DNA from 3 places in the Streptomyces sp. NPDC005820 genome. Region 2 is predicted to be linked to each of the others. Evidence: riboswitches for the same ligand, from Rfam matches in the RefSeq annotation. Region 2 holds a riboswitch; each other region holds the start of a gene.
The links. A riboswitch is a leader RNA that binds a small molecule or an ion and turns the genes downstream of it on or off. The one in region 2 is predicted to bind S-adenosylmethionine.
Positions count from the first base shown of each region.

Region 1: linked by a shared signal. The riboswitch ahead of ABZ464_RS33925 (putative leader peptide) and the one ahead of thrC (threonine synthase) in region 2 are both predicted to bind S-adenosylmethionine.
Region 3: linked by a shared signal. The riboswitch ahead of ABZ464_RS01220 (aminotransferase class V-fold PLP-dependent enzyme) and the one ahead of thrC (threonine synthase) in region 2 are both predicted to bind S-adenosylmethionine.

Region 1 covers NZ_JBEXXE010000032.1:115,674-119,610, reverse strand. Annotated here, with positions in the region: gene ABZ464_RS33940 (NtaA/DmoA family FMN-dependent monooxygenase) at 1-78, shown strand, start outside; gene ABZ464_RS33935 (LLM class F420-dependent oxidoreductase) at 185-1,108, shown strand; gene ABZ464_RS33930 (DUF1684 domain-containing protein) at 1,181-2,005, shown strand; SAM riboswitch class IV at 2,095-2,208, shown strand; gene ABZ464_RS33925 (putative leader peptide) at 2,244-2,360, shown strand; gene ABZ464_RS33920 (ABC transporter substrate-binding protein) at 2,559-3,937, shown strand, end outside.
Region 2 covers NZ_JBEXXE010000007.1:141,638-145,574, reverse strand. Annotated here, with positions in the region: gene ABZ464_RS10920 (MoaD/ThiS family protein) at 1-28, opposite strand, end outside; gene thrC (threonine synthase) at 74-1,354, opposite strand; SAM riboswitch class I at 1,373-1,511, opposite strand; gene ABZ464_RS10910 (glucosyl-3-phosphoglycerate synthase) at 1,648-2,592, shown strand; gene ABZ464_RS10905 (trehalose-6-phosphate synthase) at 2,709-3,937, shown strand, end outside.
Region 3 covers NZ_JBEXXE010000001.1:265,785-269,721, forward strand. Annotated here, with positions in the region: gene ABZ464_RS01210 (rhomboid family intramembrane serine protease) at 1-426, shown strand, start outside; gene ABZ464_RS01215 (Lrp/AsnC ligand binding domain-containing protein) at 423-704, shown strand; gene ABZ464_RS01220 (aminotransferase class V-fold PLP-dependent enzyme) at 739-2,109, opposite strand; SAM riboswitch class IV at 2,306-2,422, opposite strand; gene trpD (anthranilate phosphoribosyltransferase) at 2,501-3,565, opposite strand; gene ABZ464_RS01230 (cytochrome bc complex cytochrome b subunit) at 3,675-3,937, opposite strand, start outside.

The DNA.
Region 1 (3,937 bases), on a different contig from region 2:
ACCACCCTGCGCGAGAACCTCGGCCTGCGCGCACCCCTCACCCACCGGTCCGCACCGGACCGACGACAGGCGGGCTGAACCCCCGGGCCGCCCCTTCCACTCATGACTGAGTACACATGACTGACAAGAAGCTGTCACACACGGACCGGAATGCCGGTCCGGCCGACGCCCGTTCTGAACTGACATGACTGTTGGAGTAGCGCTCAACGCGTCCGACGCGCCGAACCAGGTCGACGCCACTGTCCAACTGGCCCAGGAGGCCGCAGAGTTCGGTGTTACGTCGGCCTGGTTCGGGCAGACCTTCGGCGCGGACTCACCCCAGCTCGCGGCGATCGTCGGGCGCGAAGTGCCCGGACTGCAGGTCGGCACCTCCGCGATCCCCGTCTTCGGCCGCCACCCGCTGCTCGTCTCCAGCCAGGCCCAGACCGCCCAGGCCGCGACCCACGGCCGTTATCACCTCGGTCTGGCGCTGGGCACGAAACTGCTGACGGAGACCGGCTTCGGCCTGCCTTTCGAACGCCCCATCGCCCGGCTGCGCGAATTCCTCACCGCGCTACGGCAGTTGACCGAGACCGGCACGGCCGACTTCCACGGCGAGCTGCTCACCGCCACCACACCGATCCCGGCGCGGGTACCGGGCGCCGAGAGCGGTGTGCCCCTGCTGGTTGCCGCGATGGGGCCGCAGGCTCTGCGGGCAAGCGGTGAACTCGCGGACGGGATCCTGCCCTATCTGGCGGGACCGCGCGCCCTGGCGGACCACATCGTGCCCACGCTGACCGCCGCGGCCGAGGCCGCAGGCCGCCCCGCGCCCAGGATCGTGGCCCTGGTGCCCGGCGTGGTCACCGACGACGTCGACGCGGTGCGGGCGAAGGCCACTGAGAGCCTTGCCTTCTACGAACAGATCCAGTCCTACGCGCGGGTCATCGAACTCTCCGGCGGCCGGCGGGCCGCCGACCTGGCCGTGATCGGCGACGAGAAGGCGGTCGAGGCCGAGGTACGCCGTTACCGCGATGCCGGCGCCACCGAGGTCGTGTTCTCGGCCACCGAGATCGCGGGAGAAGCCGATCGTCGACGGACCTGGCGACTCCTCGGCGAACTGGCCGGCTGAGTACACCCGTCGACTCGACACCCCCCTGCATCCCCGTCCCCGAAGGCATTCCCCGCACAAAGGAGATTCCCCATGACCACCGAGGCCACCACCACAGACCTCCACGCCTTCACCGAGACCTGGCGGGAGTGGTACCGCACCCAGGAGGCCCGGCTCGCCGCCCCGCACGGGTTCCTGGCGATCACCGGCCTGCACTGGCTCGACGACCGGCCCCAGCGCTTCCCGGACGCGCCCGGCTCGTGGCACACCGGCCCCGAAGGCGTCGTCGTAGACCTCGACGAGGGCGAGGAGCTGGTCGTCGACGGGACGCCGGTGCGCGGCGAGCACCGCTTCGGCGTGCTTCCCGAGCGCGGCGGCGTCGACGCCGTCTGGGGAGACGCCGTCATCGAGGTCGCCAAGCGCGGCGGCCAGGACATCGTGCGCCCCCGGCACCCGGACGCGCCGCTGCGCACGGCTTTCACCGGCACGCCCGCCTACGCCCCCGACCCGCGCTGGGCGGTAACTGGCCGGTACATCCCCTTCGATACACCGCGGCCGACCACCGTGGGCGCCGCGGTCGAGGGCCTTGAGCATGTGTACGACGCTCCGGGGAGGGTCGAGTTCGAGCTCGACGGGCGCCCGCTGTCGCTTACCGCGTTCCCCGGCCACGGTGCGGGCCGGCTGATGGTGCTGTTCACCGACGCGACCTCCGGGGTCACCACCTACGCCGCCAACCGGGCCCTGGCCCTCGAACCACCCGCCGCCGACGGTACAGTCGTCCTGGACTTCAACCGCGCCGCGAACCTACCGTGCGCCTACACGGACCTGGCAACCTGCCCGCTGCCTCCGGCCGAGAACCGGCTGCCGGTGGCGATCGAGGCCGGTCAGAAGATCCCCCGCGAGCGCGGCGGCTCCTGAGCGGGACGCACGCTGGCCCCGGACTCCCCTGACGAGGCGTCCTTTTGCGCCATTGACGTACGACAAGACCGCTCCGTACGATCACGAACGGCATTGAGTGTCAGCGTCAAGCCCTGGCTCGCTGACCGGCAACCCTCCCGCGCGGTGGGGTGCTCCAGGTGAAAGCCCGGCGGGATCACCGACGATCTCCGCAAGCGCGTGGCCCCGTGACCGGGGCCGGATCAGGTGGAGGACCGATATGCGGCACGGTGGTGACCTCAGCGCCCGCTACGCCGGCGCCACCGTGTTCTCCCGGCTCTCGCGTCGGCGCCACATCGACCTCAAGCGTTCGACCAGCTGTCTCTGTCAGGTCTGACGGCCCTTTTCGCCGCTGGTCGCAGTCCCGAAGCAGTCCTCGCCGCTTCCGTCTGCCCCTGACTCCCTCCTTTCCCTGATCCCTGTCTGCACAGCGCTCCCCCGACGTCGGCATCACGCCGATCGGGGCCGCACGCCCACGCACGGCCATGTCCCGTACCAGCGCCGTGCCTGGTGACACGAGTAGGAGAAGCCCTCCGTGATCGCACTTCCCCATGTCAGAACCTCTCGGTGGGCGGCGCTGACCGCCCTTGTAACCACCAGCGCCCTGCTGACCGCCTGCGGATCGGGCGGCGGCGACACGGGCAGCGGAACCGGGCAGCCCAAGTCCGGCGGCACCCTGACCTTCGCGGTGGGTTCGGACGCCGGCTGCGTGGATCCGCAGCAGGTCGCCAGCAACGAGACCATCTACTCGGTGCGCCAGCTCGTGGACTCCCTGACGGACCAGGACCCGAGGACCGGCAAGATAGTGCCGTGGCTGGCGAAGAGCTGGGACATCAGCTCCGATGCCACGGCGTTCACCTTCCATCTACGCTCGGGCGTCACCTTCAGCGACGGCTCGAAACTGACCGCGCAGGTGGTCAAGGACAACTTCGACGCGGTGCCGAAGCTCGGCGCCCTGGGGACGCTCGCCGAGGGCTATCTGAGCGGCGTCAAGAGCACCACGGTGGTCGACCCGCTCACCGTCAAGGTGACCTTCAGCCAGCCCAACGCCCAGTTTCTGCAGGCCACTTCGACCCACTCGCTGGGGATCGAGTCGTCGGCGAGCGTGAAGAAGACCCCGCAGCAGAAGTGCAGTGACGGGGTGATCGGGTCCGGGCCCTTCGTGCTGAAGCAGTACGTGCAGAACCAGTCGATCACCCTGGCCAAGCGTGCGGGATACGCGTGGGGTTCCTCGCGGTGGAGCAAGGAGGGCGAGGCGTACCTGGACAAGCTGGTGTTCAAGGTCGTGCCGGAGGCGGGTGTGCGGGCCGGCAGCCTGCAGTCTGGCCAGGTCGACGCCGTCTCCAGCGTCGGCAAGGCCAACGAGGCGGCCCTCAAGGGCGGCCAAGTCACCCTCCAGCGACGGGCCAACCCCGGCGTCGTGTTCGGTCTCGGCCTCAACAACTCACGGCCGCTACTCAAGGGCGCCAAGGTGCGCCAGGCGATCCTGTACGCCATTGACCGGCAGCAGATCGCCGACACCGTCTTCCCGACCGGCACGCAGCCGGCCACCAGCGTCCTCGCGCACACCACACCCGACTACACCGACCTCACCTCCGGCCTGACCTTCGACGCCGCCAAGGCCAAGTCCCTGCTGGACGGGGCCGGCTGGAAGACCGGAAGCGACGGCATCCGCGCCAAGGACGGCAAGAAGCTCAGCCTGACCATCAAGTGGCTCCCCAACGCGGCCACCAACCAGCCCGCCCTGGAGCTGATCCAGCAGCAGCTCAAGGCCGTCGGTGTCGACGTGACCCTCAAGCAGCTCCAGATCACACAGTTCGCCCCAACCCTCCAGTCGGGTGACTACGACGCGGTGTGGGGCAACGTGACCCGCGCCGACCCCGACATCCTGCGCAGCTCCTTCTCCACCAAGCT
Region 2 (3,937 bases):
TGGTGGGGATGCGGACGTTGACGCTCACGATGTGACCTCCGGTCAGGTGCATGCTTTCAAGGGCGCGGGGGAACTACGCGAGCCCAGCCTCGTGGAAGGACTCGAGGCTGGGGCGGATCGTCGCGGTGAGCCCGGTCCCGGCCACCGCGTCCAGCGTCTTCAGACCATCACCGGTGTTCAGCACGACGGTCGTCTTCGTGGGGTCCAGCAGACCGTTCTCGATCAGCTTCTTCGTGACGCCGACGGTCACCCCGCCGGCGGTCTCCGCGAAGATCCCCTCGGTCCGGGCGAGGATCCTGATCGCCTCGACGACCTGCTCGTCGGTCACGTCCTCCACCGCACCGCCCGTGCGGCGCGCGATGTCGAGGACGTACGGACCGTCCGCCGGGTTGCCGATCGCCAGCGACTTGGCGATGGTGTTCGGCTTCTGCGGGCGGACCACGTCGTGCCCGGCCTTGAAGGCCACCGACACCGGCGAGCAGCCCTCCGCCTGCGCGCCGAAGATCTTGTACGGCTTGTCCTCGACGAGCCCGAGCTTGATCAGCTCCTGCAGACCCTTGTCGATCTTCGTGAGCTGGGAGCCGGAGGCGATCGGCACGACCAGCTGGTCGGGAAGCTCCCAGCCGAGCTGCTCGGCGATCTCGTACGCCAGCGTCTTGGAGCCCTCGGCGTAGTACGGCCGCAGGTTGACGTTGACGAAGCCCCAGCCCTCGCCCGCCGGGTCGCCGATGAGCTCGGAGCAGAAGCGGTTGACGTCGTCGTAGTTGCCCTCGATGCCGACGAGCTCACCGCCGTAGATCGCGGCCATGACGACCTTGCCCTGCTCCAGGTCGTGCGGGATGAACACGCAGGAGCGGAAGCCGGCCCGGGCGGCGGCGGCGCCGACGGCACCGGCGAGGTTGCCGGTGGAGGAGCAGCTCAGGGTCGTGTAGCCGAAGGCCCGCGCGGCCTCGACGGCCTGGGCGACGACCCGGTCCTTGAAGGAGTGGGTCGGGTTGCCGGAGTCGTCCTTGACGAACAGCTTGCCGGCCTCGACGCCCAGCTCGCGCGCCAGGTTGTCGGCCTTGACGAGCTTGGTCCAGCCGGGGTTGATGTTGGGCTTGTCGGCCACGTCCGCGGGGACGGGCAGCAGCGGCGCGTAACGCCAGATGTTCGCGGGTCCCGCCTCGATGCGCTTGCGGAGCTCCTCCGGGGCATAGGAGGAGAAGTCGTATGCGATCTCGAGCGGGCCGAAACATTCCTCGCAGGCGAAGACCGGGCCGAGGGGTACGCGGTGCCCGCATTCGCGGCAGCTCAGTGCCGTGGCGGGACCCAGGTCTACGGTGGATTCGGTTGCAACAGTCTGCGCAGCCATGTGAGGCGAGGCCCTTTCTCCTCATCTTCCTCACGACGCATCTCGCCGTGAGACGGATTTGGCACCTTCCCTAGCCGGGAGCCTCGCGTGAACGAGACCGGCTGGAGGGTTGCCGGGGCTTCATCGGGCCGTATCCCTCTGCCCCTCTGGATGAGCGGTATGAAGTTGTGAACGGCGGGCCACCGAGGACATGCGATGGTCATCCGCGTTGTTCAAGACTGTAACCGACAACCTGGACAGTTGAGATAGTCGTCCGAACCGCGAGATGGATCACAGGTGAAGGAGCCGCCCACGTGCTGGAAGAAGTCGAGCGCTGGCTGACTACCCGCTCCTGGACCGCGAGCGATCGCCCGCTGCACCGGATCATGTCCGCCAAACGGTCCTCGGGACAGACGGTCAGTGTCGTCCTGCCCGCGCTCAACGAGGAGGAGACCGTCGGCGACATCGTCGCGGTCATCCGCCATGACCTCATGCAGCAGGTACCGCTCGTCGACGAGCTCGTGGTCGTCGACTCGGGCTCGACCGACCGCACGGCCGAGGTCGCCGCGGCGGCCGGCGCCCGCGTCGTCCACCGCGACGCGATCCTGCCCCGCCTCCCGGCCGTGCCCGGCAAGGGCGAGGTCCTGTGGCGCTCCCTGCTCGTCACGACCGGCGACATCGTCTGCTTCATCGACGCCGACCTGCGGGAGTTCTCCTCGGACTTCGTCTCCGGCATCGTCGGCCCCCTGCTCACCGACCCCGCGGTCGACCTCGTGAAGGGGATGTACGACCGTCCCCTGGGCGGCGCCGCCGGGCAGGGCGGCCGGGTCACCGAGCTGATGGCGCGCCCCCTGCTGAACATGCACTGGCCGCAGCTGGCCGGTTTCGTGCAGCCGCTCGGCGGCGAGTACGCGGCCCGCCGCTCGCTGCTCGAACAACTGCCGTTCCCGGTGGGGTACGGCGTCGAGCTGGGGATGCTGATCGACGCGCTGCACCTGGTGGGCCTCGACGCGCTCGCGCAGGTCGACCTGGGGGTGCGCAAGCACCGTCACCAGGACGGTCAGGCCCTCGGCCGGATGGCGGCGGCGATCTACCGCACCGCCCAGCTCCGCCTGGCCCGCGGTCACCTCGTCCGCCCCTCCCTCACCCAGTTCGAGCGGGGCGCCGACGGCTTCGAGCCGCGTACGTACTCGGTGGACACGGAGGAGCGGCCGCCGATGGCGGAGATCGCGGAGTACCAGTCCCGCAAGGTCGCCTAGCGGGGCCGTGTAACACCGTGGGCAGGTCGTATACAGGTGAATACGGCTGGATACGACCCGCCCACGGAGCGCGACCGTACGTTTGAGCGTTTCCCGACCGGGCTAGGTTGAGGCGTATGGCTTCCACGCACGACACTGCTGCTCGGGGTGCTCAGGTGCTGGTCGCGTCCAATCGCGGCCCGGTCTCCTACACGGTGGGCGAGGACGGCTCGCTGCACTCGAAACGCGGGGGTGGCGGGCTGGTCTCCGGCCTGTCGGCCATCGGCCCCGAGGCGGGCGCCCTGTGGGTGTGCTCGGCGCTGTCCGACGGCGACCGGGAGGCGGTCCGGCGCGGGGTCGGCGAGGAGGGCGTGCGGATGCTGCCCATCCCGGCCGACGTGCACGCGGACGCCTACAACGGCATCGCGAACTCGGTGCTCTGGTTCATCCACCACCTCCTCTACCAGACCCCGCTGGAACCGGCCTTCGACGCGGAGTTCCGGCGCCAGTGGGCGTCGTACGAGATGTACAACCGCGCCTTCGCGGAGGCGCTGGCGCAGGAGGCGGGGCAGGGCGCGGCGGTGCTCGTCCAGGACTACCACCTCTGCCTGGTCCCCGGCATGCTCCGCGGCCTGCGCCCCGACCTGCGCATCGGGCACTTCTCGCACACGCCGTGGGCACCGGTGGACTACTTCGGGCTGCTGCCGCAGGACATCCGTGAGCAGCTGGTCCGGGGCATGCTCGGGGCAGACCGGCTGGGGTTCCTCACCCATCGGTGGGCGGCGGCGTTCTCCGCGTGCGTGCAGGCGACGGACCTCGAGCTGGCGCCCCGGATGGGCCAGGCGGGGGTCCCCGAGTCGTTCCAGTCGGTCCCCGGCTGGAAGGGGCCCGGCCACCGGACCTGGATCGCCGTGCACTCCCTCGGCGCCGACGCCGAGTTCCTGCGCGAGCGCTCGCACCGGCCGGACGTGGAGGAGCGGATCGCCGCCCTGCGCGAGGAGATCGGCGGCGAGGGGCGGCGGACGATCGTCCGGGTCGACCGCACCGAGCTGTCGAAGAACATCGTGCGCGGGCTGCTGGCCTACCGGCAGCTGCTCGACGACCACCCCGAGTGGCACGAGCGGGTCGTCCACATCGCCTTCGCCTACCCGTCCCGCCAGGATCTCGCCGTCTACCGCGACTACACGGCGGAGGTGGCACGGCTGTCGGCGGAGATCAACGAGCGGTACGGCACGCCCGGCTGGACCCCGGTCCTGCTGAACCTCGAGGACGACTTCGCCCGCTCCCTGGCCGCCTACCGCCTCGCGGACGTGGCCCTGGTCAACCCCATCCGGGACGGGATGAACCTGGTCGCCAAGGAGGTCCC
Region 3 (3,937 bases), on a different contig from region 2:
GCGATGACCGAGGAGCGGATGGGCCGTGCCGAGTTCACCTTCTTCTACCTGTGCTGCGGCTGCCTCGCCCTGCTCGGGTACGCGGCCGCGCACTCCGGGTCGCCGCAGTCGCTGGTGGGGGCCTCCGGGGCGATCTCGGCGGTGCTCGGCGCGTTCCTGTACCTGTTCCCCCGGGCCCGGGTGACCAGCCTGCTGCCGTTCCTGTTCTTCCTGCCGCTGCGGTTCCCGGCCTGGGTGGTGCTGCCGTTCTGGGCGGCGCTGCAGTGGGTCGCGGTGGGACAGGCGCCCCGGGGGCCCGGGGTGGCGTATCTGGCGCACCTGGTGGGCTTCGGGCTGGGGTTCTGCTACGCGTGGGCGCGTTTCGGCCGTACGACTAGAGTGAGGGCCGCCCCAGCTCCGGCCCCCGAGGGAGAGAACCAGCCGTGATCACCGCGATCGTCCTCATCAAGACCAGCGTGGACCGGATCCCCGAGATCGCGGAGCGGATCGCCGCGCTGGATTCCGTGAGCGAGGTGTTCTCCGTGACCGGGACGTACGACCTGATCGCCATGGTCCGGGTGCAGCAGCACGAGGACCTCGCGGAGGTCATCCCGGGCAGCATCAGCAAGATTCCCGGCGTCGAGGCCACGGACACCCACGTGGCGTTCCGTACGTACTCCCAGCACGACCTGGAGGCGGCGTTCGCGATCGGCCTGGACTCCTGACCGGCCGCATCACCGCCTCCGGGGGCGAAACCTTCTAGACCGCCGGGACGCAGCGGCCGTCCTCCGTGCGGTACGTCCACTTCGGGCCCTCGGTCACCAGTTCGCGGACGGCCGCGACGAAACGGTCCACGTGCTCGTCGGGGGTGCCCGCGCCGAAGCTCACCCGGATGGCGTTGAGGGACTTCTCGCCCGGGGCCGCCTCGGGCGCGCCGCACTCGCCCTGGGTCTCGGGGGCGGCGCCCAGCAGGGTGCGGACCAGGGGGTGGGCGCAGAAGAGGCCGTCGCGGACCCCGATGCCGTACTCGGCGGAGAGGGCCGCGGCGAAGTGGGAGCTGTTCCAGCCCTCGACCACGAAGGAGATCACGCCGACCCGCGGGGCGTCGTCGCCGAACAGGGACAGGATCCTGACCTGCGGGACCTCGGCGAGGCCCGTGCGGACCCGGGTGATCAGGTGCTGCTCACGGGCGACCAAGGTGTCGAAACCGGCCTCGGTGAGGGCCTTGCAGGCCGAGGCGATGGAGTAGGCGCCGATGACGTTCGGGGACCCGGCCTCGTGGCGGGCCGCGGTCTCGTGCCACTCCACATCCACTCCCCCGTCCTCGCGCCGGGTGACCTTGCGGCTGGCGCCGCCGCCCGCGAGGTAGGGGTCGGCGGCCCGGAGCCAGTCGGCGCGGCCGGCCAGAACGCCGGAGCCGAAGGGGGCGTACAGCTTGTGGCCGGAGAAGGCGATCCAGTCGACGTCCAGGTCGCGGACGGACACCGGGTGGTGCGGGGCGAGCTGGGCGGCGTCCAGGACGATCCGGGCGCCGTGCGCGTGGGCGGCGGCCGCGAGCTCCCGTACGGGCCACAGCTCGCCGGTGACGTTCGAGGCGCCGGTGACACAGACCAGGGCCGGGCCGTGGGGGTCGCGGGCGGCGAGAGCGCGCTCCAGGGTCTCCACGGCCTGCCGCGGGGTGCGCGGGGCGTCGAGGTAGGTGACCCGGGCCTCCCGCCAGGGCAGCAGACTCGCGTGGTGCTCGGTCTCGAAGACGAAGACCTGGCAGTCGGCGGGGAGGGCGGCGGCCAGCAGGTTGAGGGAGTCGGTGGTGGAGCGGGTGAAGACCAGCTGGTCGTCGGCGCGGCAGTCCAGGAACTCGGCGACCGTGCGGCGGGCGTTCTCGAAGAGGTCCGTGGAGAGCTGGGAGAGGTAGCCGGCGCCGCGGTGGACGCTGCCGTAGTACGGGGCGTAGGCCGCCACGTCGTCCCAGACGCGCTGGAGGGCGGGGGCGCTGGCGGCGTAGTCGAGCGCCGCGTAGGTGACCTCGCCGCCGGTGACGAGCGGGACGGTGACATCCCGGCCCAGAACGGGCAGCTCCTGCGAAAGGTTGCAAACGGTACGGGCGGCGGCAGCGGTGGAGACAGACATGGCGAACTCCTGTGAGAGGCAGGCGCGGGGGTTTGGGGGCAAGCCCCCAAAAAAGTCACAGCACCGCGCCGGACGATGCGTCGACGGCACGGGAAGAGGTGAAAGGGGTATGCGGAGGCGGGGCTCGGCGCCCTATCGCATTCGCTTGCTCACAGAAGGCTCCCTCGACGACCAGGACCCCTGGTGTTCCGCGAGGGGTCCGCGCTTGCCGTGGACCTCGCTGCCCACGGCCTGGTCTTCACCCGGGGCACCCCGCCACGGACGGAGGGTTGCCGGACAGTCGGCCGGGGCCTCATGACTGTCACTCATGACCTGGTACAGGAACGTACGGGAAGTGATCGCGGTCCCGCAACTCGTGTCCGAATGACGGGACCGCCGACCCATGGCGTGGCTAGACGTGCGTGGCCGCGACCCAGCGGTCCAGGGCCTGCTTGGCCGCGCCCGAGTCGATGGACTCGGCCGCGCGGTCCATGCCCGCGCGGATCTGCTCCGCGAGGGTGCCCGGGCCCGGGTCCAGGGCGACCAGGGCGGCCGCCGAGTTCAGCAGGACCGCGTCCCGCACGGGGCCCTGCTCGCCGTCCAGCAGGCGGCGGGCGACCTCCGCGTTGTACGACGGGTCGCCGCCCCGCAAGGCCTCCACCGGCACCAGCTCGATGCCGACGTCCCGCGGGTCGAAGACCTCCTCGGTGACCTTGCCGTCGCGCACCACCCACACCCGGGAGGTGGCCGTGGTGGTCAGCTCGTCGAGGCCGTCGTCGCCCCGGAACACCAGGGAGGAGTGGCCGCGCTCGGCGAAGACACCCGCGACGACCGGCGCCATGCGCGGGTCCGCGACCCCGACCGCCTGGGCGCGCACCCGGGCCGGGTTGGTCAGCGGGCCGAGGATGTTGAACACCGTGCGGATGCCCAACTGGCCGCGCGCGGCGCCCGCGTGACGCAGCGCCGGATGGAACTTGATCGCGAAGCAGAAGGTGATCCCGGCCTCCCGGGCCACCTCCGCCACCCGCGCCGGGGTCAGCTCCAGATTGACGCCGAGCTTCTCCAGCACGTCCGAGGCGCCGGAGGCGGAGGACGCGGCCCGGTTGCCGTGCTTGACGACGGTGGCACCCGCGCCGGCGACGACGATCGCCGACATGGTGGAGATGTTGACGGTCTTGGCGCCGTCGCCGCCGGTGCCGACGATGTCGACGGTCCGGCCCGGCACCTCGATCGTGTTGGCGTGCGCGTACATGGTCCGGACGAGCCCGTTGATCTCCTCGACGGTCTCGCCCTTGGCCCGCAGCGCCACCACGAACCCGGCGATCTGCGCGTCCGTCGCCTCCCCGCGCATGATCCGGTCCATCGCCCAGGCGGTGGCGTCGGCGCTCTGGTCACGGCCGTACAGCAGGGCGTTCAGCACGTCGGGCCAGGAACGGCCCGCCGCGGTGTCGCCTCCAGCGGGGGTCACAGCGCTCATAGCCGCTCCTGGGTGTCGTAGAACCACGTGAGGCCACCTTATCCAGCTCAGGACACGGCGAAGGGCCCCGTCCGAACACCGGACGGGGCCCTTCTGTGGCGACAGTGGATCAGTGGTGGCCGTGGCCGCTCGTGATCTCCTTGTACTCCTCGACGGTCGGCTTCGGGATCTGCTGGTCCTCGCCGAAGTACGCGCCGCTGATCTTGGCGCGCAGCTTCTCGGACCGCTTGATCTTGCGCTCGACGCCGTTCTCGTCGACCGCCGGGCCGATCGCGGCCGGCTCGTACTGCTCGTGCGCCGTGATGGTGTGGAGCTGCTCCTGGCTGAGCGGCTCGTGGACCTCGATGAACTCACCGTGCGGCAGGCGCTTGA